DNA from 3 places in the Mycoplana sp. 10N416 genome. Region 2 is predicted to be linked to each of the others. Evidence: predicted binding sites of a transcription regulator. Region 2 holds the regulator's gene; each other region holds the start of a gene.
The links. The regulator PhoB, encoded in region 2, activates phosphate uptake and scavenging genes when phosphate is short. The targets are predictions, from matches to a motif close to TGTCATNNANCTGTCAT.
Positions count from the first base shown of each region.

Region 1: a site for PhoB is predicted at 4,816-4,832, ahead of olsB (l-ornithine N(alpha)-acyltransferase). Genes of this name have one in related genera too.
Region 3: a site for PhoB is predicted at 3,255-3,271, ahead of AC1DDS_RS05870 (DUF2794 domain-containing protein). Genes of this name have one in related genera too.

Region 1 covers NZ_JBFTIM010000003.1:213,180-221,357, reverse strand. Annotated here, with positions in the region: gene AC1DDS_RS08145 (heavy metal translocating P-type ATPase) at 1-1,617, opposite strand, end outside; gene AC1DDS_RS08140 (MerR family transcriptional regulator) at 1,687-2,121, shown strand; gene cmoA (carboxy-S-adenosyl-L-methionine synthase CmoA) at 2,284-3,057, shown strand; gene AC1DDS_RS08130 (methyltransferase family protein) at 3,069-3,812, shown strand; gene olsB (l-ornithine N(alpha)-acyltransferase) at 3,889-4,737, opposite strand; gene AC1DDS_RS08120 (hybrid sensor histidine kinase/response regulator) at 4,902-7,166, opposite strand; gene lspA (signal peptidase II) at 7,230-7,727, opposite strand; gene AC1DDS_RS08110 (TrmH family RNA methyltransferase) at 7,724-8,178, opposite strand, start outside.
Region 2 covers NZ_JBFTIM010000004.1:436,146-444,323, forward strand. Annotated here, with positions in the region: gene AC1DDS_RS11365 (substrate-binding domain-containing protein) at 1-758, shown strand, start outside; gene pstC (phosphate ABC transporter permease subunit PstC) at 838-2,319, shown strand; gene pstA (phosphate ABC transporter permease PstA) at 2,316-3,638, shown strand; gene pstB (phosphate ABC transporter ATP-binding protein PstB) at 3,653-4,468, shown strand; gene phoU (phosphate signaling complex protein PhoU) at 4,528-5,241, shown strand; gene phoB (phosphate regulon transcriptional regulator PhoB) at 5,288-5,971, shown strand; gene AC1DDS_RS11395 (GcrA family cell cycle regulator) at 6,052-6,570, opposite strand; gene AC1DDS_RS11400 (acetylornithine transaminase) at 6,996-8,178, shown strand, end outside.
Region 3 covers NZ_JBFTIM010000002.1:321,142-329,319, forward strand. Annotated here, with positions in the region: gene acnA (aconitate hydratase AcnA) at 1-1,850, shown strand, start outside; gene AC1DDS_RS05865 (DUF1223 domain-containing protein) at 2,024-2,791, shown strand; gene AC1DDS_RS05870 (DUF2794 domain-containing protein) at 3,290-3,685, shown strand; gene AC1DDS_RS05875 (N-acetyltransferase family protein) at 3,794-4,348, opposite strand; gene pyc (pyruvate carboxylase) at 4,449-7,904, opposite strand; gene AC1DDS_RS05885 (autoinducer binding domain-containing protein) at 8,016-8,178, opposite strand, start outside.

The DNA of each region.
Region 1 (8,178 bases), on a different contig from region 2:
CTTTGCCTCGGCGATGATTGCTTCGGCGAGGGGATGGCTCGAGCTCGCCTCGATCGCCGCGGCCAGCGCCAGCAGTCCGTCCTCCGTGCCCTCGGTTGCATGCACGCCGGTCACCGCGGGCCGACCCTTGGTCAGCGTTCCGGTCTTGTCGAAGGCAACGACGTCGGTCTTTGCCAGCGTCTCCAGGATTACGCCTCCCTTGACGAGAATGCCGGCGCGCGCCGAGGACGACAGCGCGGATGCGATTGCCGCCGGCACGGAAATGACCAGTGCGCAGGGGCAGCCGATCAGAAGCAGCGCCAGGCCGCGGTAGATCCAGGTCTCCCAGTCCCCATCGAAGAAGAGAGGCGGGGTAATCGCAACAAGCAGGCCCAGCGCCGCGACCAGTGGCGTATAGACCCGCGAAAAGCTGTCGATGAACCGCTCGGCCGGCGCCTTGGCGTCCTGCGCCTCCTCGACCAATGCAACAATCCGGGCGATCGTGTTGTCCGCCGCGGTCTTCTCGGCGCGGATTTTCAGCGCTGCATCGATCGCGACGGAACCGGCGAAAACCTTCTCGCCCGGTCCGCGCGAAACCGGAACGCTTTCGCCGGTGATCGCCGCCTCGTCGAGATGGGCGCGCCCCTCGATCACCGTGCCATCGGCAGCGACGTGGTCTCCCGGACGTGCCAGCACGATGTGTCCCGGCCGGATCTCACCGGCGGGAATCTCACGCACGACCCCATTTTCCTCGATGAAGGCGCGGTCGGGCACCAGAGAGGCGAGTGCTTCGATGCCGGCGCGGGCGCGGCCGGCCGCGTACCCCTCCAGCACCTCGCCGGTCGCAAACAGGAAGACGACCACCGTCGCCTCTGCCGGCTCACCGATGATGACGGCGCCGATCACCGCAACCGTCATCAGCATTTCGATGGTGAAGGGGGCACCGGCGATTGCGGCAGCCACGGCCCGGCGTGCAATCGGCAACGCCAGCAGGATCGCCGCCGCGACGAACATGACGTGTCCGGTTTCCGGCGCCAACTGGCTGACCGCAAAAGCAATGGCGGTGACGGCACCACCGACGATCGCATGCAGCCCCTTGGCCGTCCGCCACCAGGCGATGCGGGCCGGCCGCGCAGACGGAGCGTCATCTTCAATGATATCCGCACCATAGCCGAGGCTCTGCACCCGCTCGCGCACGGCGGAGAGCGGCGTCCTGCCTTCGTCGACGTCAACGAACATCATTTCACGTGGGATCGAGACGCGCACGTCGGCGACACCCGGCATGCCGCCAATGGCGGTGCGGATCGTGTTGGCGCAACTGGCGCAGTCCATGCCGGAAACGCGGAAGCGGCGATAGCCGTCACCGGGGGCAATCGGGTCTTCCCCCTTGCTGTGACCGACCTCGCAGACAGCGCCCTCCGCATGCGCGTGATCGTGGCTGGCAGCACCCGCTGCCGGGTGGCTTTCAAGGTGGTCTTGGTCGGCTTCATGCGCCGCGGCGGGGGCATGTTCGTGGCGGTCGTGGCAGCATCCACATCCGTCATCATGGCCGGCGCCTCCTGCAGGCCCGTGCTCGGCCAGTGCGGGCTTGGTGCCTTTCGTGCCGGCTGGCTTGTCGCCGCGGAATTGCTCGTCCATTGCAAATCTCCTTGATCTGCACCACCTATAAAACCTGTAGTCACTACAGCTTCAAGCGGGAAAATCGCGATGGAACGCACTTTTTCGATCGGCAGGCTCGCCGAGGCCAGCGGCTCCAAGGTCGAGACGATCCGCTACTACGAATCGATCGGCCTCCTGCCGGAACCGGAGCGAAACGCCGGCAACCAGCGCCGCTACACCGCGCGTCATTACGACAGACTGGTTTTCATCCTGCACGCCCGCGATCTCGGCCTTTCGATCGACGCAATCCGGCAACTCATTGACCTGTCTAAGCATCCCGACCTGCCCTGTGCCGAAGCCGACGAGATCGCCCGGCGCCAGTTGGAGGACGTGCGCCAGAGGATCGCGCGGTTGAAGCTTCTGGAAGCCGAACTGGAGCGCACGCTTTCGAGTTGCACCCACGGCACGATCGCCGAGTGCAAGGTGATCGAGGCACTGGCTCAATGCGGCGCCTGCGAGCGACATCAACGCCCCGCTCGCTAATTTTCGGTGCCTAGACCTACAGGTTGCGATATAGTCACCTCTCCAACCCCGACTCAGTGCGTTCAGGTGGCTGTCAGTATCCGATGGTTGATCTGCAGCCGAGTTGAACTGGGGGCGGTCTCGATGCCTCTCGCCTTGCCTATCAGTCTGGGAGAAATGCAGATGGCCGAAACAGCAACTTCCATGTCAATGCCCCTGCCGCTGCGCATCGAGCGCAAGGACCAGGTCTTCGCCCGCGAAGACTTGCCGGTGGGCGACTTCGCCTTCAACGCCACCGTCGCCAACGTCTTCGACGACATGGTCAGCCGCTCCGTTCCATACTATGAAGAGATGCAGCGGATGGTCTGCGAGCTGGCGGCCGACTTTGCCCAGCCCCAAACCAATCTCGTTGATATCGGCTGTTCGACCGCGACGACGCTTTTGGCACTCGACGGAGCTATCCACCCGGACGTCCATTTCATCGGCATCGACAACGCGCCGGACATGCTCGAAAAGGCCGCGCAGAAGATCCGGGCCGCCAACACGAACCGGCCGATCGAACTCAAGGTGGCCGACCTGAACCATGGCTTCCAGATGGAGAACTCCAGCGTCGCGACCATGCTGCTGACGCTGCAGTTCGTCCGGCCGCTCTATCGCGAGCGCGTGATGAAGGCGATCTATGCCGGCCTCAACGACCAAGGCTGCCTCCTGCTCATCGAGAAGCTGACGAGCGAGGACACCACGTTCAACCGCCTGTTCATCGAGCACTACTACGACTTCAAGCGCCGCAACGGCTATTCCGACATCGAGATCTCGAAGAAGCGCGAGGCGCTGGAAAACGTGCTGATCCCCTACCGGCTGGACGAGAATGTCCAGCTTCTGAAGGAAGCCGGCTTCCGCACTGTCGAGGTCTTCTTCCGTTGGTATAACTTCTGCGGCATCGTCGCGGTGAAGTAGGAAGGACACCCATGACCGCAGCCATGACCGTTATCGGCAACTTCTTTTTCAAGTATCGCAACCAGCTCTTCCCTGCGATCATCGTCGCGCTATTCCTGCTGGCGCCGCCCGTGGCGCATGGGAGTACGGCGGTCGAGCAGGTCAGCGCTATCGTCGCGATCCTGCTGGTTCTCGCCGGACTAGGCTTGCGGGCGACCGTGATCGGCTACGCCTACATCCAGCGTGGCGGGTTGAACAAACGGGTCTATGCCAAGGATCTCGTCACCGAGGGCATGTTCGGCGTCTGCCGCAATCCGCTCTACGTCGGCAACATGCTGATCTATTCCGGCGTGTTCCTGTTCAGTGGCAATCCGCTGGCGGTCGTGCTCGGGATCGGTCTCTTCGCCTTCCTCTATCAGTGTATCGTACTGGCCGAGGAGGAGTTCCTTGAGAAGAAATTCGGAGATGCCTACCGGGCATACTGCCGCGACGTGCCGCGCTGGGCGCTGCGGCTGGGCCGTTTTCGCAGCGCCACTGAGGGCATGTCCTTCAATGTCCGGCGCGTGATCGCCAAGGATTATTCGACGATGTCGGCAACCCTGATCACACTGCTTGTCATCGAGTTCTACCGCGCCGCCCTCAATGAAGGCCTGACGCAGAGCCTGCCTTATCTCGCCGTGCTCGCCGGACTGCTGGCCCTGATCGGACTTGCCACCGGTGCGATCAGCCGTCTGAAGAAGCGCGGTGTCTTCAGCGAGCCGAAACCAATTCACTGACGCGCGACGCATACCAGGATGGCGGTAGCAACCGGCACCTGGCCGCTTGCGCAGCCAGGTGGTCAAATCGCATCCGTCAGCTCGCAAACCGACCGGCATCGGCGCCGTAGTAGTTGATGTAACGGCCTGAAATGCTGCCGATCGGCAGCACGATCAGCACGTCCGTCGTGCGGAAGGCGTGGTCGACGACGGCGCCATTGCCGATCATCGCGCCGAGCCGCAAATAACCCTTGATCAGCGGCGGCATGGCGGCAAGCGCCCGGCGCGCATTTACCGCCTCGCTCGGCATCAGATCCATCGTCCGATACTGGTCGGCATGGGCGTGAACGCTCCACTCATCGCGTGCCAGCAGGTTCTGGTGCAGGTAGGAAAGCGCCAGCGCATGCTCCTCCGGCACGACGCCGCCGAAGGAACCGCATCCAAACAGGACGTCGACACGGTGTTTCAGCGCATAGGCCCAGGCCCCCTGCCAAAGCAGTTCCACGGTCCGCTTCGTCCGGTATTCCGGCAGCACGCAGGAGCGGCCGAGTTCCATGAAGCGCTTTTCCGGATGGCGGGCCAAGAGCGGCTCGATGTCGAATTCGGACTGCGAATAGAAGCCCCCCGAATTCCTGGCGACATCCTGCCGCAAGAGCCGGTATGTCCCGACGATCTGCTCCTCAGCGTCGCCCTCGATCGAGGTGTCGAGCACGAGCAAGTGATCGCAGACCATGTCCCAGGCGTCGATGTCGCGCGCGCGGCGCATCGCGTCGGGGGCCACCTGCGCATTCATTTCCTCGACAAAGACGCGGTAGCGCACTGCCTGCGCCGCATCGATCTCGGCATTCGTCCGTGCAAGCCTGGTTTCCAGATTGCCGATGCGGCCGAACACGTCGGTCGTCTTGTGGACCGGAACCTGGCATGTCGACGGGACGGTCTCGGCCATCACCTGTGGATCTGCAAATTCGACACTCATCGGCGACTTCCTGCTCAAGATTTCCTGTCTCTCTTTAAGCACGAATCTGCAACAGGACCGTGACATCGGACTGCCTGTAGATAGCCCTCCGGTGTTCAGCAGACAAGAAGACTGTGGCGGCGCGGATAAGACGGTCAGCGTCCTTTTGCCGTCACTGCGATCAGGCGGGCGACCTCGGCGAGCAAAGCCTTTGGTTCGCCCGGCTTGACCAGGACCGCGGCCGCGCCGCAGGCGATCAAATCGTCGTAGAGGCCTCGGCGCCCCTCGGCCGTCAGGACGACGACCGGCACGGCGGCCGCTTCGCCGGTCAGGCGACGCACCACCTCGGGCCCGTCGCCGCCCGGCATGTTCAGGTCCGTTATGACAAGATCCGGCCCGCCCGCCGGGTCGCCGACAGCGGAAACCAGCGAAGGAAAGGTGTCGACGACGCTCACCTCGAAACCCGCCTTCGTCAGCATCGAACGCACGAGCATGGCATTGACGGGGTCGTCTTCGGCCAGAAGGATTCGCGCCGCCTTGCCTGGCCATTCCGCCACGGGCGCGCACAGCGTCGGCCGGTTGTCGTTGATTGCGTCGCGAACCTCGATGCCCTTCATCCGGCCGCACAGCACTTCGACCAGTGATCGCTCGCGCAAGGGACGGATCAGCCAGGCATCGTAACCCTCGCCGTTGCTGATCGCCCGGCCGGTTCGTTCCTCGGGGTTGACGAGATAGGTGCGGCGGATGTGCCGGGCGTTGAAGGTGGCCAGGCCGGAGAGTTCGCGCCGGTATTCTCCGGAAAGCCGGTTGTCGACGATGATGTCCGTTAACGCGGCGGTCGTTCCCTGCGCGAATTGCAGCGCGTCGGTGGCGGTGGCCGTGTGCGCGCAGGTGCCACCGAGGGTCTCGATCGTGCGTTGCAGCGCGCGCGCCACCGGGCCATCGGGTGCGTAGAGAAAGACCGACGACCCCCGCAGCGGGCCCGCCCTTCCGCAGACGGCCGCGAGCGTCAGCGCGGCGGGCATTCGAATCGTGAACGTGGAGCCGTGTCCAGGACGGCTTTCCAGCGTCAGCGCGCCGCCAGCTTCGCTTAGGATGCGGGCGGAGATGGCAAGGCCGAGACCGGTGCCGCCACGGCGCTGGGATGCGCCTCCGGCCTGCTCGAACGCCTCGAAGACCCGCCTCTGCTCGTCCGCCGTCATGCCCAGGCCGGTATCGGTAACTTTCACAACGATGTGGTCGGGCTCGACTGTCGTCTCGAGATAGACCCCGCCGCTCACCGTGAATTTCACCGCATTGCCGATCACGTTGTAGAGCACCTGCCGCAGCCGCGATCCGTCAAACGACATCACGGCCGGCACCTCGGCCGAGACGAAGGAGCCGATCTCGATCCCTTTCTCATGCGCCCGCGGCGACATCATCTCGACGACGCCCTCGATCAATGGGCGGACAGGCTCCTCGCTCGGGCGCAACTGAAACCGGCCTGCCTCGATCGTGGAAAAGTCGAGCAGGTCGTCGACGAGTTGGACAAGCGCGTGCCCGGACTGGCGGATTCCTGCCAGATAGTTCTTCTGCTCCGCGGTCAGCCGCGTCTGTCCGATCAGGTGCGACATGCCAAGGATGCCCGACAGCGGCGTGCGGATCTCGTGGCTGACCGTCGCCAGCAGCCGCGACTTCGCCTCGCTTTCATCCTCGGCCTTGCTGAGGGCGAGTTCCCGCAGGTGCTCGGCCCTGCGTTCCTCGGTGACGTCGCGGGCGATGGTGTGGATCACCAGTTCACCCGTCGCCGGTTCCCGGATGGTTACATCATGCCACGCATAGACGCGCGTACCGCCCGGTGCCGCAATCTTTACGTCATAGTGATGCGGCAGGGGCTGCGTGTGGATGTCGAGACCGATCTGGGTGCAGGTCAGGCCAGTCAGCTCGGCGATACCGACAAGATCGCTGAGGACCGCGTTGGCGCGGATGATCCGTCCGTCAAGCGAGCGCACGAGCACAATGTCGCGCAAAATGTCGTGGATGGCGGCAGACGCCGCCGACGTCTCGCTGTGCTCCCAGGTGCGGTCGTGGTGATGCTCGACATGCCGGTTCAACCGCCGGTCGGCAATGACACCGCTGCGAAAGAGCAGTAGCGCGCCCGCTAGGCCGGCCACGCCAAGACTGAGCGCCGCGACGTGAAACCCCTGCAGGAATCCGGTCACCAGGACGAGGCCGGCTGACAGAACGACGAGGCAGCCGACGATGCCGCTGAGCATCGCATGGTCTGAGGGAGATGCCTGGCCCGCTGCACGCGAGGACATGATCGACGACCAACGCGCGGCGGTCTCCACCCCGCCATCGCGTGGTGGCTGCCTTGCGTCACTCGGCTCGTCCGCGAATTCCGCCTTGAGCCGGTCTTGAAGCTTCGCCGGTTCGCTCATGCGTGCCCGGATAGCACGACAGGCGTTCAAATCCGCTTCAGCAAACCGATCGGATTTTAACGATCAGGCCTTGTGCCGGCGCCCGCGCGACTGCAGCACCTCGTCGAGCAGGATGATACCCGCGCCGATGGTGATGAAGCTGTCGGCAAGGTTGAACACGGCAAATGACCAGGTGGCGGTGTAGAACAGCACGTAGTCGATCACGTAACCAAACAGGAGGCGATCGACGAGGTTACCGATCGCGCCGGCGATGATCAGCGCATAGCCCGCATGGGCCAGCCCCCGCTCCTTGGGCGTCTGCCGCCACAGCCAGGTGACGAAGGCGACGACGACGAGCCTCAAGGCCACGATGAACCAGCCCTCCATGCCCGACAGCATCGAAAAGGCGACGCCGAAATTGTAGGTGCGGTACAGGGCCAGCATCGGCAGGACATGCACCGGCTGCTCAAGCGGCAACCACGTCTCCACGGCCAGCTTGATGAGCTGGTCGACGAGGACGGCAATGACGATGAACGAGACGACCGGGACGGGTCGGGAGAAGAACGGCGCGCGCTCGGTCATTTCTGTTCGTCCAGCGACAGGATGTGGCGACGCGCCTCGAACAGCATGATGCCGGTGGCGATCGCGAGGTTGAGGGAATCGGCGCGGCCTGCCTGGGGAATGCGCGCCAGCGCATCGGCCTCGCGGGCCAGTTCCTCCGGAATCCCGGCCTGTTCGTTGCCCATCAGGAGCACGATCGGCTGTTTCCTGTAGTCGATCGTGCGGTAGTCGACCGCACCGGCAAGATGCGTTGCGACCACCTTGACGTGCGTCTCCTTCTTCCAGCGCAGAAACTCGGCGACCGAGGTTTTGGCGACGGGCATGGCAAACACCGACCCCATGGTCGCGCGAACCGTCTCCAGCGAGAACGGATCGGTCGTCTCGCCGACAAGGATCAAGCCGGAGGCGCCTGCCGCGTCGGCCGTGCGGATGATCGTGCCCAGATTGCCCGGATCGCGCACCCGGTCGAGCG
Region 2 (8,178 bases):
TGGAAGCCTGCAAGGCAGCCGGCGTCACCGACGTCCAGGAAGTCAAGATCGGCTATGACGGTATCGTCTTTGCGACCGACGCCGGCAATCCGGACCTCGCCTTTGCTCCGGCCGACATCTACAAGGCGCTCGCCGCCGAGGTCGTGGTCGATGGCAAGCTCGTCGCCAATCCCTACAAGAAGTGGTCGGAAGTGAACCCGGCGCTGCCGGACGCCGAAATCGCCGCCTACATTCCGGGCGAAAAGCACGGCACCCGCGAAGTCTTCGAAGAGAAGGTTCTCGCTGTCGGCTGCAAGGACACCGGTGCTGTCGACGCGATCAAGGCCGTCGTTGCCGACGAGAAGGAAGCCGGCAAGAAGTGCATCGCGGTCCGCAAGGATGGTCTTGCAGTCGACATCGACGGCGACTACTCCGAAACGCTTGCCCGCATCGCCGCCAACAAGACCGGCGTCGGCGTCTTCGGCCTGTCCTTCTATGAAAACAACGCCGACAAGCTGAAGGTCGCCACCGTCAACGGCGTGACGCCGTCGGTCGAGACGATCGCCTCCGGCGAATATCCGGTGTCCCGTCCGCTGTTCTTCTACGTCAAGAAGGCGCATGTCGGTGTCGTCCCGGGCCTGAAGGAATATGTCGAGTTCTTCGTATCCGACCAGATGATCGGCCCCGACGGCCCGCTCGCCGAGTACGGTCTCGTTTCCGCTCCGGACGCTGAGCGCGAAGAGATCCGCACGGCGGTCGAAGGCGGCAAGACCATGTAACACCGAGGGAACCGGCGCAGCCTGCTGCGCCGGTTCCGCTCATTTGCACTTTCCCGCATGAGGCGGCCAGGACATCCGCATGAGCACGACGCTACTACTCGCCATCCTGCCGGCCATTGCCGCGGTCGCCTTTGTTCTCGGCCGCATGCGGGCAACCGCGGTGTCCGGGGGCAAGCCTTCCGCACTGCATTCCCGGCCGAATTACTACGGCGCCTATGTGGCGCTCGCGGCGTTCCTGCCGCCGCTGATCCTCGTCGCCCTCTGGCTGACGATCAGCCCGCTCGTCGTCAACTCTTCCGTCCGTGACAGCTTCCCGGACGCGGTCAAGGCGCAGTCGTCGGCGCAGCAGAGCCTTGCCTTCGGCATGGTCACCACGATCGCCCGCGGTCTTCCGCTGCTCTCGGAGGGCGAAGTACTTTCCGTCAAGCAGGATCCCTCGACGCTGCAGTCGGTCTTCGCCGCAAAGGGTGTCGCCGTCGCCGCCGAGGCGCAGCCCTACATGCTGGAGTCCGCGGCGACGCTGAACGCGATGGCGCAGTCGAGCCAATTGGCGCTCGCCGGCGTCTCGATCGTGCTGTCACTTGCGGGCGCCTTCGTCGCCTTGCGCACCGTCGCGCCGCAGTTTCGGGCGCGCAATAGGGTCGAGCGGGTCATGCTGTGGGCCCTGGTGCTGGCGTCCTCGATCGCCATCCTGACGACGATCGGCATCGTTGCCTCGATGCTGGCCGAGTCTATCCGCTTCTTCAACGCGGTCCCAGCGTGGGATTTCTTCTTCGGTACCGTTTGGGATCCGCGTTTCGCCGGTGCTGGGTCGAGTTCGGAGGGGCAGTTCGGCCTGATCCCGCTGCTGGCCGGCACGCTCTATATCGGCTTCGTCGCCATGCTCGTGGCGGTTCCCGTCGGCCTGTTCGCCGCCATCTACATGGCCGAATATGCGTCCCCTCGCATGCGCTCGCTGGCAAAGCCCCTGCTTGAAGTGCTGGCTGGCATCCCGACGATCGTCTACGGCTTCTTCGCGCTCGTCACCGTCGGCCCGTTCCTGCGCGACCTTTCCGCAAACCTCAACGGTCTGGTCACCGGCAACTATGCCAGCTTCATCCAGGCGCAGAGCGTTCTCACCGCCGGGATTGTCATGGGCATCATGCTGATCCCCTATGTCTCCTCGCTGTCTGACGACATCATCACCGCGGTGCCGCGGGCGCTGCGGGACGGCTCGCTCGGCCTCGGCGCCACTCGGTCGGAGACGATCAAGCGGGTGATCCTGCCGGCTGCCCTTCCGGGCATCGTCGGTGCGCTTCTGATGACCGCCTCCCGCGCGATCGGTGAAACGATGATCGTGGTTCTGGCCGCCGGCGTCGCCGCGCGCATGCAGTTCAATCCGTTCGAGCCGATGACGACTGTGACGGTAAAGATCGTCAACCAGTTGACCGGCGACCTGGAGTTCACCTCGCCACAGACGCTGGTGGCCTTCGCGCTGGGCATTACCCTGTTCTGCATCACGCTCGCACTCAACATCTACGCGCTCTATATCGTCCGCAAATACCGGGAGCAGTACGAATGACCGATCTCCTCTCAGCGGTTTCCGGCGATACGGTCTCCAAGGCGCCGCCGCGCCGCGACATCGGCATTCGCCGCCGCTATGCCGCCGAACGCCGTTTCCGCTTCTATGGTCTCGCCGCGATCGTCTTCGGCCTCGTGTTCCTGTTCGTGCTGCTGTGGTCGGTCGCCGGCAAGGGCTACACCGCCTTCCAGCAGACGGAGATGACGCTGCCGGTCGAATTCTCCGAAAAGGTCATCGACCCCTCCAACAAGCGCGCCACCGATCCGAAGGTGCTGGTTACCGCCAACTATCCGTTGCTGGTGCGCAATGCGCTGGCCGAGAAACTCGGCGTCAAGTCGACCGATCGGGCGGCGCTGAAACAGGTTTCGGCGATGGTGTCGGATAGCGCGCGCGTGACGCTGCGCGACATGGTGGCCGACGATCCCTCGATCATCGGCAAGACTGTGCCCGTCACCGTTCTCGCCAGCGCCACCATTGATTCCGCCTTCAAGGGGCAGTTCGACCTGACCGTCGACGAGAAGAACCGCAAGGTTTCCGACAAGCAGGTCGGCTGGATGAAGCAGCTTGCGGAGGAAGGCGTGCTCGCCAAGGGTTTCAATACCGGGCTGTTCGTCAATGGCAATTCCAGCCGGCCGGAAGCCGCCGGCCTCGGCGTGGCGCTCGTGGGCTCGCTCTATCTGATGGGCATCGTGCTGGTGCTGTCTCTGCCGATCGGCGTCGCCGCTTCCATCTACCTGGAGGAGTTCGCGCCGAAGAACCGGCTGACCGATCTGATCGAAGTCAACATCAACAATCTCGCCGCCGTGCCTTCGATCGTCTACGGCCTTCTCGGGCTTGCCGTATTCATCAACTTTGCCGGCCTGCCGCGCTCGGCGCCGCTCGTCGGCGGTCTGGTGCTGACGCTGATGACCTTGCCGACCATCATCATTGCCACACGCGCGGCTTTGCGGGCCGTTCCGCCGTCGATCCGTGCGGCCGCCCTTGGGCTGGGCGCCTCGAAGATGCAGACGATCTTCCACCACGTCCTGCCGCTTGCCATGCCCGGCATCCTGACCGGCACGATCATCGGGCTGGCGCACGCGCTCGGCGAGACCGCGCCGCTGCTCCTGATCGGTATGGTCGCGTTCGTCGCCAACGTCCCCGCCACGCCGCTCGATCCGTCGACGGCCCTGCCGGTACAGATCTACATGTGGGCGAACGAGGCCGAGCGCGCCTTTGTCGAGCGGACTTCGGGGGCGATCATCGTCCTGCTCGTCTTCCTCATCATTATGAACTTTGGCGCAATCCTGTTGCGGCGCCGGTTTGAGCGCCGCTGGTAGTGAGATAGAAGCAGATGAACATCATGACCGAAGCCGTGGCTGAAGAAGCGCTGGAAAAGAAGATGAACTCTGTGCCTTACAAGATGATCGGCAGGGATGTCTCCGTTTACTACGGCGACAAACGCGCCCTCTACGACGTGAACCTCAACATCCGCGAGAATACGGTGACGGCCCTGATCGGCCCGTCCGGCTGCGGCAAGTCGACGTTCCTGCGCACGCTCAACCGCATGAACGACACGATCGACAATTGCCGCGTCACCGGTGCGATCACGCTCGATGGGGACGACATTTACGACCCCGCGATCGATGTGGTCGAGCTTCGCGCCCGTGTCGGCATGGTGTTCCAGAAGCCGAACCCGTTTCCGAAGTCGATCTATGAGAACGTCGCCTACGGGCCCCGCATCCACGGTCTCGCCAAGAACAAGGCGGATCTGGACCAGGTCGTCGAGCACAGTCTGCAAAAGGCCGGTCTCTGGAACGAGGTGAAGGACCGCCTGCATGAAGGCGGCACGGGCCTCTCCGGCGGCCAGCAGCAGCGCCTCTGCATCGCCCGCGCCGTCGCCGTCAGTCCGGAGGTGATCCTGATGGACGAGCCCTGCTCGGCGCTCGATCCGATCGCCACCGCCAAGGTCGAGGAACTGATCCACGAGCTGCGCGAAAACTTCACGATCGTCATCGTCACCCATTCGATGCAGCAGGCCGCGCGCGTTTCGCAGCGCACCGCCATGTTCCATCTGGGCAACCTGGTCGAGGAGAACGACACCGACAAGATGTTCACCAACCCCGACGACCAGCGCACGCAGGACTATATCATGGGCCGGTTCGGCTGAACCCGGTGCAACGTCGCAAATGAATACCCGGCGCCATGGCGCCAGTTGAGGATAACACCATGTCATCGCCCCACATCGCTTCCGTCTACGACGAAGAATTGAAGTACCTTGCGCGCCGCATCTCCGAGATGGGCGGCACCGCCGAGCAGATGGTGGGCGACAGCGTGCGCGCCCTGGTCAACACCGATGCCGCGCTGGCGCAGAAGGTCATCTCCGAAGACGTCATCCTGGACACTGCCGAGCGGCAGATCAACGAGAAGGCGATCCTGACGATAGCCAAGCGCCAGCCGATGGCGGCGGACCTGCGCGAGATCATGGGCGCGATCCGCATCGCTGCGGAACTCGAGCGCGTCGGCGACCTTGGCAAGAACAACGCCAAGCGCGTCATCGCCGTGCAGAGTTCCGGCATGCCGCGCAAGCTTGCCCGCGGCCTGGAGCATCTCGCGGAACTGGCACTGATGCAGTTGAAGGAAGTGCTCGACGTGTATGCGTCGCGCAACGTCGAGAAGGCCAGGGAGATCCGCGAGCGCGACGACGAGATCGACGCGGTCTACACCTCGCTGTTCCGGGAGCTTCTGACCTACATGATGGAAGACCCGCGCAACATCACGCCCTGCACCCATCTTCTGTTCTGCGCCAAGAACATCGAACGCATCGGCGACCATGCCACCAACATCGCCGAGACGATCTTCTACATGGCGACGGGTGCGCCACCGGAAGGCGAGCGCCCGAAGGACGATCACACCACCTCAGTCGGCGCGGAGAAGGAATGATCTGCGTCGCATTGTTTGAATTCTAGAACGCCGGAGTTCGCAAGGCATGGTTCCCAAGATTACCGTGGTCGAAGACGAAGAGGCGCTGAGCGTCCTCTTGCGCTACAATCTCGAAGCGGAGGGTTTCGAGGTCGATACGATCCTGCGCGGCGACGAGGCGGAGATCCGCCTGCAGGAGCGTCAACCGGATCTCCTGATCCTCGACTGGATGCTGCCCGGCGTTTCCGGCATCGAGCTGTGCCGCCGCCTGCGCCAGCGCTCCGAGACCGAACGCCTGCCGATCATCATGCTGACGGCCCGCGGCGAGGAGAGTGAAAGGGTGCGGGGTCTTGCCACCGGTGCCGACGACTACGTGGTGAAGCCCTTCTCGACGCCGGAGTTGATGGCGCGGGTGAAGGCGATGCTGCGGCGCGCCCGGCCGGAAGTGGTCTCGACGCTGCTGAAGTGCGGCGATATCGAACTCGACCGCGAGACGCACCGCGTCCATCGCCGGACGCGCGAGGTGCGCCTCGGTCCGACGGAATTCCGCCTGCTCGAGTTCTTCATGACCTCTCCCGGGCGCGTCTTTTCGCGCTCGCAGCTGCTCGACGGCGTCTGGGGACATGACATCTATGTCGACGAGCGCACGGTCGATGTGCATGTCGGCCGTCTGCGCAAGGCGCTGAACTTCTCCAACATGCAGGACGTCATCCGCACCGTGCGCGGGGCCGGCTATTCGCTGGAGGCCTGATCGGCTGGAAACAATCGGAAACGAAAAACGGGCCCCGCGGGGCCCGTTTGCAATTCTGTCTCTTTCCAGCGTGTCGCCGGTTACCGCATGCGCCGACGTTCGGCCGACGGCTGGTAAGCCAGGCGCTGATGGAAGAGGCAGTAGGGCGAGTTGTCCGGGGACTCGTTGCCGCAGAAGTGAAAATCGTCCGTCAGCGGGTCGCCGTTCGGCCACTTGCAGGTGCGCTCGGTGAGTTCCGTCAGTTCCAGCCGACGCGACATCGGCAAGACGACGTTCGTGTTGATCCGCGCGAGCGGCGCGTCGTCGTACTCAAACGCGACTTCCTCCTTGACGACGGTCGCGCCTGCCGGACGGGCGACGGTGCGGGTCACGACCCGCGGGGCGAAGTTCGAGGGGCGCGGCGCGGCGGCCGGCCGCTTGGCCCGTGTCGCCGTCGGCGTGCCGCCGGCTTTAGCGCGACCGGGAAGGGCGAGGCGGTGCACCTTGCCGATGACCGCGTTGCGGCTGACGCCGCCGAGTTGTGCTGCGATCTGGCTGGCGCTCAGTCCTTCGGACCAGAGCTTCTTGAGCTTCTCGACCCTCTCGTCTGTCCAGTTCATCCTATCGCCTCCATTCCAGCGTTCGCTACCGGGAATCCGTCGCCAATGCCCCGGATGGCTCCGGAGCACGGAACGCCTTGATACTGTGGGTGACTAGTTCCGCCGCATGCAGTCTAGCAATTGACTTTTAACCTACTGACAGGGGGACTCTGTGACAAGAGTCGCCCGATTCAGGCCGAATCGATTTTCCAGTTTTCCCCAACTTGCTAGTTTGGTGTGACTGCCCGGCGACACTTTCCGCGCGCAATTCGGGTCCGTCTACGCGATCAATTGAGGCGGAACGGATGGAAGCTACTTTTATTGACATCGACCCCCGAAATGCTGATAGTGCCGCGGCCGCCGCAGGGCGGCATTTTTCATTTTTCCACACGGAAAGCTCAAGACGGGAATGGATTTCCGCATCCGCTGCGAAGGAGATACGCGCCATGGCTGATGCCACGCCGCTTTACGAGACCTATCTGCGTGCGCCGCTGCGCTTCGAGCGTGGCGAAGGCGTCTGGCTGATCGCGGAAGACGGCTCGCGCTATCTCGACTTTGCCGCCGGCGTTGCGGTCAATTCGCTCGGCCATGCCCATCCACATCTGGTCGACAGCCTCAAGAGCCAGGCCGACAAGGTCTGGCACGTTTCGAACCTCTACGAGGTGCCGGGACAGGAAACGCTTGGCAAGCGGCTGATCGACGCGACGTTCGCCGACAAGGTGTTCTTCACCAATTCCGGCGCAGAGGCGCTGGAGTGCGCGATCAAGACGGCGCGGCGCTATCATTTCGCCAAGGGCCATCCCGGCAAGTTTCACGTCATCACCTTCGAGGGGGCCTTCCATGGCCGGACGCTGGCGACGATCGCCGCCGGCGGCCAGGAGAAGTATCTCGAAGGCTTCGGGCCCAAGGCGCCCGGCTTCTATCAGGTGCCCTTCGGCGACATCGCCGCCGTAAAGGCCGCGATAACGGAAGAGACGGCGGCAATCCTGATCGAGCCGGTACAGGGCGAAGGCGGCATCCGCGTCGTGTCGAAGGAGTTTCTGCGGGAACTGCGCGCGCTCTGCGACGAATATGGGCTGCTGCTCGTGCTTGACGAGGTGCAGTCCGGCGTCGGCCGGACAGGCAGGCTGTTTGCCCATGAATGGGCCGGTGTCGCGCCGGACATCATGGCGGTCGCGAAAGGCATCGGCGGCGGCTTTCCCCTCGGTGCCTGCCTGGCGACGGCGGAGGCTGCGGCCGGGATGGTCGCGGGCACGCATGGCTCGACCTATGGCGGCAATCCGCTGGCCATGGCCGTCGGCAACGCGGTCCTGGACGTCGTGCTGGAAAAGGGGTTCCTGGAACACGTTCGCGACGTGGCGCTCGTGCTGCGTCAGGGCCTGGCCTCGCTGGCGGACCGCTTTCCGGATATCATCGAGGATGTCCGCGGCGAGGGCCTGATGCTCGGCATCAAGGCCAAGGTTCCCTCGGCCGACCTGCTCAAGGCGGTTCGCGCGGAACACATGCTGCTCGTCCCGGCCGGGGACAACGTGCTGCGGCTGCTGCCGCCGCTGGTCACGACGGCCGAAGAGGCGCGCGAGGGGCTGGCACGGATCGAACGGGCGGCGGAGAAACTGAGCGCCGAGAAGA
Region 3 (8,178 bases), on a different contig from region 2:
GCGTCGTCTCCAAGTTCGTCGAATTCTTCGGCCCCGGCCTCGACAACATGACGCTCGCCGACCGTGCCACCATCGGCAACATGGGCCCGGAATACGGCGCCACCTGCGGCTTCTTCCCGGTAGACTCCGAGACCATCAACTACCTGACCATGTCCGGTCGCGAGGAGCAGCGGATCGCGCTCGTCGAAGCCTATTCCAAGGCGCAGGGCATGTGGCGCGATGGTGACGGCTCTGACCTCGTCTTCACCGACACCCTCGAACTCGACCTCGGCGATGTCGTGCCCTCGATGGCCGGCCCGAAGCGTCCGGAAGGCCGCCTGCCCCTCGAGACGATCGCGCCGAACTTCGCCGCCGCTCTCGACGCCGACTACAAGAAGCCCGGCCAGCTCTCCAACCGCTACGCGGTCGAAGGCACCGACTTCGATCTCGGCCATGGCGACGTGGCGATTGCCGCCATCACGTCCTGCACCAACACCTCCAACCCGTCGGTGCTGATCGCCGCCGGCCTGCTGGCCCGCAACGCGGTCGCCAAGGGCCTGAAGACGAAGCCGTGGGTCAAGACCTCGCTGGCCCCCGGATCGCAGGTGGTCGGTGAATACCTGGCCAAGTCCGGCCTGCAGAAGGACCTTGACGCGCTCGGCTTCAACCTCGTCGGCTTCGGCTGCACGACCTGCATCGGCAACTCCGGCCCGCTGCCGGGTCCGATCTCGAAGACCATCAACGACAAGGGCCTGATCGCCGCCGGCGTTCTCTCCGGCAACCGCAACTTCGAGGGCCGCATCTCGCCGGACGTCCAGGCCAACTACCTGGCCTCGCCGCCGCTCGTTGTCGCCTATGCGCTCGCAGGTTCGGTCCAGAAGGATCTGACGAAGGAGCCGATCGGCGAGGACCAGAACGGCCAGCCGGTCTACCTGAAGGACATCTGGCCCTCCTCCAAGGAGATCCAGGACTTCATCATGAAGTATGTCACCCGCGAACTCTACGCGTCCAAGTACGCCGACGTGTTCAAGGGCGACGCCAACTGGCAGGCGGTGCAGGTTCCGGCCGGGCAGACCTATGCCTGGGACGACAAGTCGACCTACGTGCAGAACCCGCCCTACTTCGTCGGCATGGGCAAGAAGGGCTCGGGCCTGAAGAACATCAAGGGCGCGCGCGTCCTCGGTCTCTTCGGCGACAAGATCACCACCGACCACATCTCGCCGGCCGGTTCGATCAAGGCGGCTTCGCCGGCCGGTGCCTATCTTCTGGAGAACGGCGTCGGCGTTGCCGACTTCAACCAGTACGGCACGCGCCGCGGCAACCATGAAGTGATGATGCGCGGCACCTTTGCCAACATCCGCATCCGCAACCACATGCTCGGCCCGAACGGCAAGGAAGGTGGCTACACCATCCACTATCCGTCCAAGGAAGAGATGTCGATCTACGACGCGGCCATGAAGTACAAGGAAGAGGGCGTTCCGCTCGTCATCTTCGCCGGTGTCGAATACGGCAACGGCTCGTCGCGCGACTGGGCGGCGAAGGGCACCAACCTTCTCGGCGTCAAGGCCGTGATCGCGCAGTCCTTCGAGCGCATCCACCGCTCGAACCTCGTTGGCATGGGCGTCGTGCCCTTCGTCTTCGAGGAGGGCACGACCTGGGCCAGCCTCAACCTCAAGGGCGACGAGCTCGTCGAAATCGACGGCCTCGAGGGCGAGATAAAGCCGCGCGAGAAGAAGGTTGCCAAGATCACCTACGGCGACGGCTCGGTGAAGGAGGTTCCGATCCTCTGCCGCATCGACACGCTCGACGAGGTCACCTACATGAACAACGGCGGCATCCTGCAGACGGTTCTGCGCGATCTCGCCGCCTGATTTCGACTGAATCTTCAGCCAATACGGTGCCGGGGCCGATGCCCCGGCATTTTATTTTCCGGAACACTCTCCAATCGTATGACTTTCACTCCATCGTGACTTCCTGTTGACTGGGCAAGCGGGTATGACGGTGGCCGACAAGCGGCCGTTCGCTGCATCTCCTGGAAAGATTCATGCCCAGACTGGTCATTCTTGGTTGCCTCTCGTGCCTGCTTGCCGTTTCCACAGCAGGCACGGCCGCCGTGGCAGACGACAAGCCCAAAGGCGTGGTCGAGCTCTTCACCAGCCAGGGCTGCTCATCCTGCCCGAAGGCGGACAAGGCGCTGGAGACATTGATCCGCGAGGGCGACGTCGTGGCGCTGGCCTACCACGTCGATTACTGGAACTATCTCGGCTGGACCGACACGATGTCGACCAAGGAGAACACCGAGCGGCAATATTCCTATGCGCGGATGTTTGGCCGCGGTAGCGTCTACACCCCGCAGGCCGTAATCAACGGACGCGAACACGTCAATGGCGGCGATCTCACGCAAATTCGCAATCAGTTGCAATCGCTAAGCACGCAAGGACACGGCCTGTCGGTCGACGTATCCGCCGACATCGTCCAGGACGAAATGCGAATCCGCATCGGCAGCGGCGAGGGCAAGGCGAACGTCGTAATTGCCTACTTCGACGGCGAGAAGGCGGTCGACATCGAGGACGGCGAAAACCGGGGACGACGGGTCGACTACTGGCACGCGGTAACCAACATCGAAACGGTCGGCATGTGGGAGGGGAAGGAAACGAGCCTGGTGCTGCCGGCCAGCCTTCTGAACCGCATGGGCAACGGCGGTTGCGCCATCTTGCTGCAGCGGATGAAGACGGCCGATACGCCCGGCGCAATCCTTGGCGCCACCGTCGTGACGAACGGTCCGGTGTCGGAGACTGCAAGTCACCGCTGAGCTTCACGATTTTGGAGCGGTCCGGCCGGGTTCTTCGAGGGGCTGGGGCTTGAGGGTTCGAAGACACGCCGGACCGGACCTTGACGAAGCTTCCGGCAACGGAATACAGGAACAGCTTCGACGCACACCCCCAGTGGCCGGCCGATTTCCCGCACATGCAAAGCGGCTCGGCTGCGGGGCAGCGATTCGACTTTCCCCGATAATTTAGGCGCGGTTTTGTCTGAAATGCGGCATCTTCGATTTTTGCGCCGCCGCAGTTGTTAACACGGATGGACGGCGTGACACGGCCTGATTGAACCGACCGCGACCGATCACGCAGCGAGCGCAGCGAACCCTGCAGGTGGATTTGCGCAGCCGCAGGGTTGTGCCTCCGGCGCGGCAAGGCAAGCTGCGAGCGAAGGCGCGCCGTCTCGGCCCAGGCAAACGGCTTAAACGCTTGCATTTCGGTTCAGGTAGGGCACACTGTCATCGACTTGTCGCAGTCGAGGCGGAGACTCGATGACTGATCAGCCGGATTCGTCGCCGGGAGAGACCGGTGCCCAGGGGTCGAACGTAGTCGTCGACCTCCGGGAATACCGCAGCAACAAAGACCCTGTCCCGGTCACCTTTCATCGCAGGGAACTGGACGCGATCCTCAGGATTTACGGGCGTATGGTCGGTGAGGGCGATTGGCGCGACTATGCGATCGACCACACCCATGAGAAGGCAATTTTCTCCATCTTCAAGCGCTCCGGCGAGATGCCGCTTTATCGCGTCGAGAAGAACCCCAAGCTTGCCGCCAAGCAGGGCGCCTACTGCGTGCTCAACGCCCACGGAATGATCCTCAAGCGCGGCCACGAGCTTGAACAGGTTCTCAGGGTTTTCGACAAGGCACTGAAGCTCATCAAGACTTAAAGCAAGTCTCCCGAAGGGAACCGGTTTCGGGACAATGACATGCGAAAGATCAACGACCTGAAGCGCGGCAAGCGAACCTGAAGGATTGCGGCGCGCTCTAGACGCTGTTCATTTCCCGATCATGGCTGGATGAACGTCCGATGCGGGATGGCTCGACGCCCCCTCGCCGAGCGCAAGCTGCATGATCACCGTATCAAGCCAGCGGCCGTGCTTGAACCCGGACGCCTTCATCAGGCCGCCGTGCTCGAATCCGGCCGTCCGGTGGACGGCGATCGAAGCGGGATGGGCGCCTCCGATCACGGCGACCATCTGCCGGAATCCAAGTGCCGTGCAGCGCGCGATCAGTTCGGCAAGCAGAGCCTTGCCAATGCCTCGCCCGCGCGCTTCCGGTGCCAGGTAAATCGAATCCTCGACCAGCCAACTGTAGGCCGCGCGCGTGCGGAAGGCCGACGCGTAGGCATAGCCGAGAACCCGGCCCTGCCGATCGGCGGCAACCATATAGGGATACCCGTGGCCGGTAATGGCGGAAAAGCGGGCGTGCATCTCCTCAGGCGGCGGCGGATCGATTTCGTAGGTGGCGACACCGTGCAGCACCGATTCGCGATAGATCTCGTTGATGGCGGGAAGATCGCCGACGTCTGCGGTGCGGATCGTATAATTCATCTGCCATGAACCCACTGGTTTGCACGAGGAGACGCAGCGTTGGTCGCCTCGCACGGTTGAAAGGGAAAGCGGGGACAGCGGCGGGGCTGCCCCCTGCCGGTCATCCGAACACGACCAGCAAATCCTTGGCGTCGATCTGGTCGCCGGCACGCACGAGCACCTCGGCGATCACGCCGTCCTTTTCGGCGTGCAGCGCCGTTTCCATCTTCATCGCCTCGATCGACAGGAGCACATCGCCGGCCTTGACCGACTGGCCCGCAGCGACCGCCACGGTCGAGACGACGCCCGGCATCGGCGCGCCAAGATGCGCGGCGTTGCCCGCCTCCGCCTTCCGGCGGACGGCGCTCGATGCGCCGCGGTTGCGGTCCGGCACCTTGATCGGGCGCGGCTGGCCGTTCAGCTCGAAGAACACCTTGACCATGCCCTTCTCGTCGACGTCGCCCTGTGTCTGGTTGAGGATGACGAGCGTCTTGCCCTTCTCGATGTCGGCGAAGAGTTCCTCACCCGACGCCATGCCGTAAAAGTAGGCGTGCGTCGGCAAGACACTGACCGGACCGTAGGTCTCGGCGACCTGCGCATAGTCAGTGAAGACCTTCGGATACATCAGGTAGGAGGCGAACTCGAAATCGGTGACCTTGCGCTCGAGCTTGGTCTCGATCGCCTTGCGTTCGGCGTCGAGGTCGGCGGCCGGCAGCAGCGAGCCCGGGCGCTCGGTGTAGGCAGCCTCGCCCTTCAGCACCTTGTTCTGCAGCGCCTGCGGCCAGCCGCCCGGGGGCTGGCCGAGATCGCCTTTCAGCATGGACACGACCGATTCGGGGAAGGAGACGTCCTTGCCGGGGTTTTCCACGTCGGCGACGGTCAGGTCCTGGCTGACCATCATCAGCGCCATGTCGCCCACCACCTTCGACGACGGCGTCACCTTGACGATGTCGCCGAACATGCGGTTGGCGTCGGCATAGCCCTGCGCCACCTCGTGCCAGCGGGTCTCCAGCCCCAGCGAGCGCGCCTGCTCCTTGAGGTTGGTGAACTGGCCGCCCGGCATCTCGTGCAGATAGACTTCGGATGCCGGCCCTTTCAGGTCGCTCTCGAAAGCCGCGTACTGGTGGCGCACCGCTTCCCAGTAGAACGAGATGCGGCGGATCCATTCCGGATCCAGGCCGGAGTCGCGCTCCGAGCCGCGCAGCGCCTCGACGATCGAGCCCAGGCAGGGCTGCGAGGTGTTGCCGGACAGCGCGTCCATCGCCGCATCGACCACGTCGACGCCGGAGTCGACGGCCGCAAGCACCGTGGCGGCGGCAATGCCCGAGGTGTCGTGGGTGTGGAAGTGGAGCGGCAGGTCGGTCGCCTCGCGCAGCGCCTTGAACAGCACGCGGGCGGCGGCCGGCTTCAAAAGGCCGGCCATGTCCTTCACGGCGATGATGTGCGCCCCCGCCTTTTCCAATTCGCCCGCAAGGGCCACGTAGTACTTCAGGTCGTACTTTGGCCGGGCGGCGTTGAGGATGTCGCCGGTATAGCAGATCGCCGCCTCGCAGATCTTGTTCTCCTCGACCACCGCGTCCATCGACACGCGCATGTTCTCCACCCAGTTCAGGCAGTCGAAGACGCGGAAGACGTCGATCCCGCCCCTTGCCGCCTGGCGGACGAAGTATTTTACGACATTGTCCGGGTAGTTCTTGTAGCCGACGCCATTGGCGCCGCGCAGAAGCATCTGCAAGAGCAGGTTCGGCGCGCCCTCTCGAACCTTGGCGAGGCGCTCCCAGGGGTCTTCGGTGAGGAAGCGCATGGCGACATCGAAGGTCGCCCCACCCCAGCATTCGAGCGAGAACAGCTGCGGCAGCGTGCGCGCATAGGTCTCGGCGATGCGGACGATGTCATAGGTCCGCATGCGGGTCGCCAGCAACGACTGGTGCGCGTCGCGCATCGTCGTGTCGGTCATCAGCACCTGGGGCTGAGCGCGCACCCATTCGGAAAATTTCCGCGGTCCGAGTTCATCGAGCTTCTGCTTCGTGCCCGCGGCGATCGGCCCCTCGGAGAAGGGCACGACCGGGCGGGCTACGTCGCCCGGCGGCCTCGGCCGGCCCTTGGTCTCCGGATGACCGTTGATGGTCACGTCGGCCAGATAGGTCAAAAGCTTCGTCGCACGGTCCTGGCGGCGAACCTGCTGGAACAGTTCCGGTGTCGAATCGATGAACCGCGTCGTATAGCTGTTTTCGCGGAACCGCGGATGGCCGATGATGGCTTCGAGGAAGGTCAGGTTGGTCGCCACGCCGCGGATGCGGAACTCGCGCAACGCCCGGTTCATGCGCCGGATCGCCTCGTCGGCGGTCGGCGCCCAGGTCGTCACCTTTTCCAGCAGCGGGTCGTAGAAGCGGGTAATCACCGCACCGGAATAGGCGGTACCGCCGTCGAGGCGAATGCCGAAGCCGGTGGCGCCGCGATAGGCGGTGATGCGGCCGTAGTCGGGAATGAAGTTCTGCTCCGGATCCTCGGTGGTGATGCGGCACTGCAGCGCGTGGCCGTTGAGGCGGATGTCCTGTTGCTTCGGCACGCCGGATTCCGGCGTGCCGATCGCAAAGCCGTCGAGGATGTGGATCTGCGCCTTGACGATGTCGATGCCGGTCACCTCCTCGGTGACGGTGTGCTCGACCTGGATGCGCGGGTTGACCTCGATGAAGTAGAACTTGCCGGTGTCGGCGTCCATCAGGTACTCGACGGTGCCGGCGCCGACATAGTTGGTCGCCTCGGCGATCTTCAGCGAATAGGCGGCGACTTCCTGCCGCTGCGCCTCGCTGAGATAGGGGGCCGGGGCCCGTTCGACGACCTTCTGGTTGCGCCGCTGGATCGAGCAGTCGCGTTCGAACAGGTGTACGACGTTGCCGTGCGTGTCGCCGAGGATCTGGCTCTCGACGTGACGCGCCCGCTCGAGCAGCTTTTCCAGATAGACCTCGTCCTTGCCGAAGGCGGCCTTCGCCTCGCGCTTGGCCTCGGTGACCTCGCGAGCGAGATCCTTCGGATCGCGGATGGCCCGCATGCCGCGCCCGCCGCCACCCCAGGACGCCTTCAGCATGACCGGATAGCCGATCTCTTCGGCCATGCGGGCGACTTCGTCCATATCGTCGGGCAACGGATCGGTCGCCGGAACCACGGGAACGCCGACCGCAATCGCCAGATTGCGGGCGGCCACCTTGTTGCCGAGCTGGCGCATCGTTTCCGGCTTCGGACCGATGAAGGTGATGCCGTTTGCGGCGCATGCCTCGGCAAATTCCGGGCTCTCCGACAGCAGGCCGTAACCCGGATGGATGGCATCAGCGCCGGACAGCTTGGCGACACGGATCACCTCGTCGATCGACAGATAGCTCTCGATCGGGCCGAGGTCGCGGACAAGGTGTGGCCCGCGACCGACCTGATAGCTTTCATCCGCCTTGAAGCGGTGCAGTGCGAGCTTGTCCTCCTCGGCCCATATCGCCACCGTTTTAAGCCCCAGTTCATTGGCCGCGCGGAACACGCGGATGGCGATTTCAGAACGGTTGGCGACCAGGATCTTCGAGATGGGCAAGTCGGACTCCTCATAGACTTGAACACAGGAATGCTGCGCCTGCGAAGAAAATCACCAGCGCGTCCAAAATAAAAGCCCAAATTTGATATCGCCACCTGACGATTTGCGACGTCAGGAGATCAGACCCAACCGGAATGACAGCGCAACCGCATGATGACGGTTCTTGGCATTCAGTTTCTCCTGAATGCCGGTCATGTACCAGTCGACCGTGTGGTTCGAGATCGAAAGCACGCGGGCAATCTCATGCGATGTCATGCCGTCGGCTAGATGACCT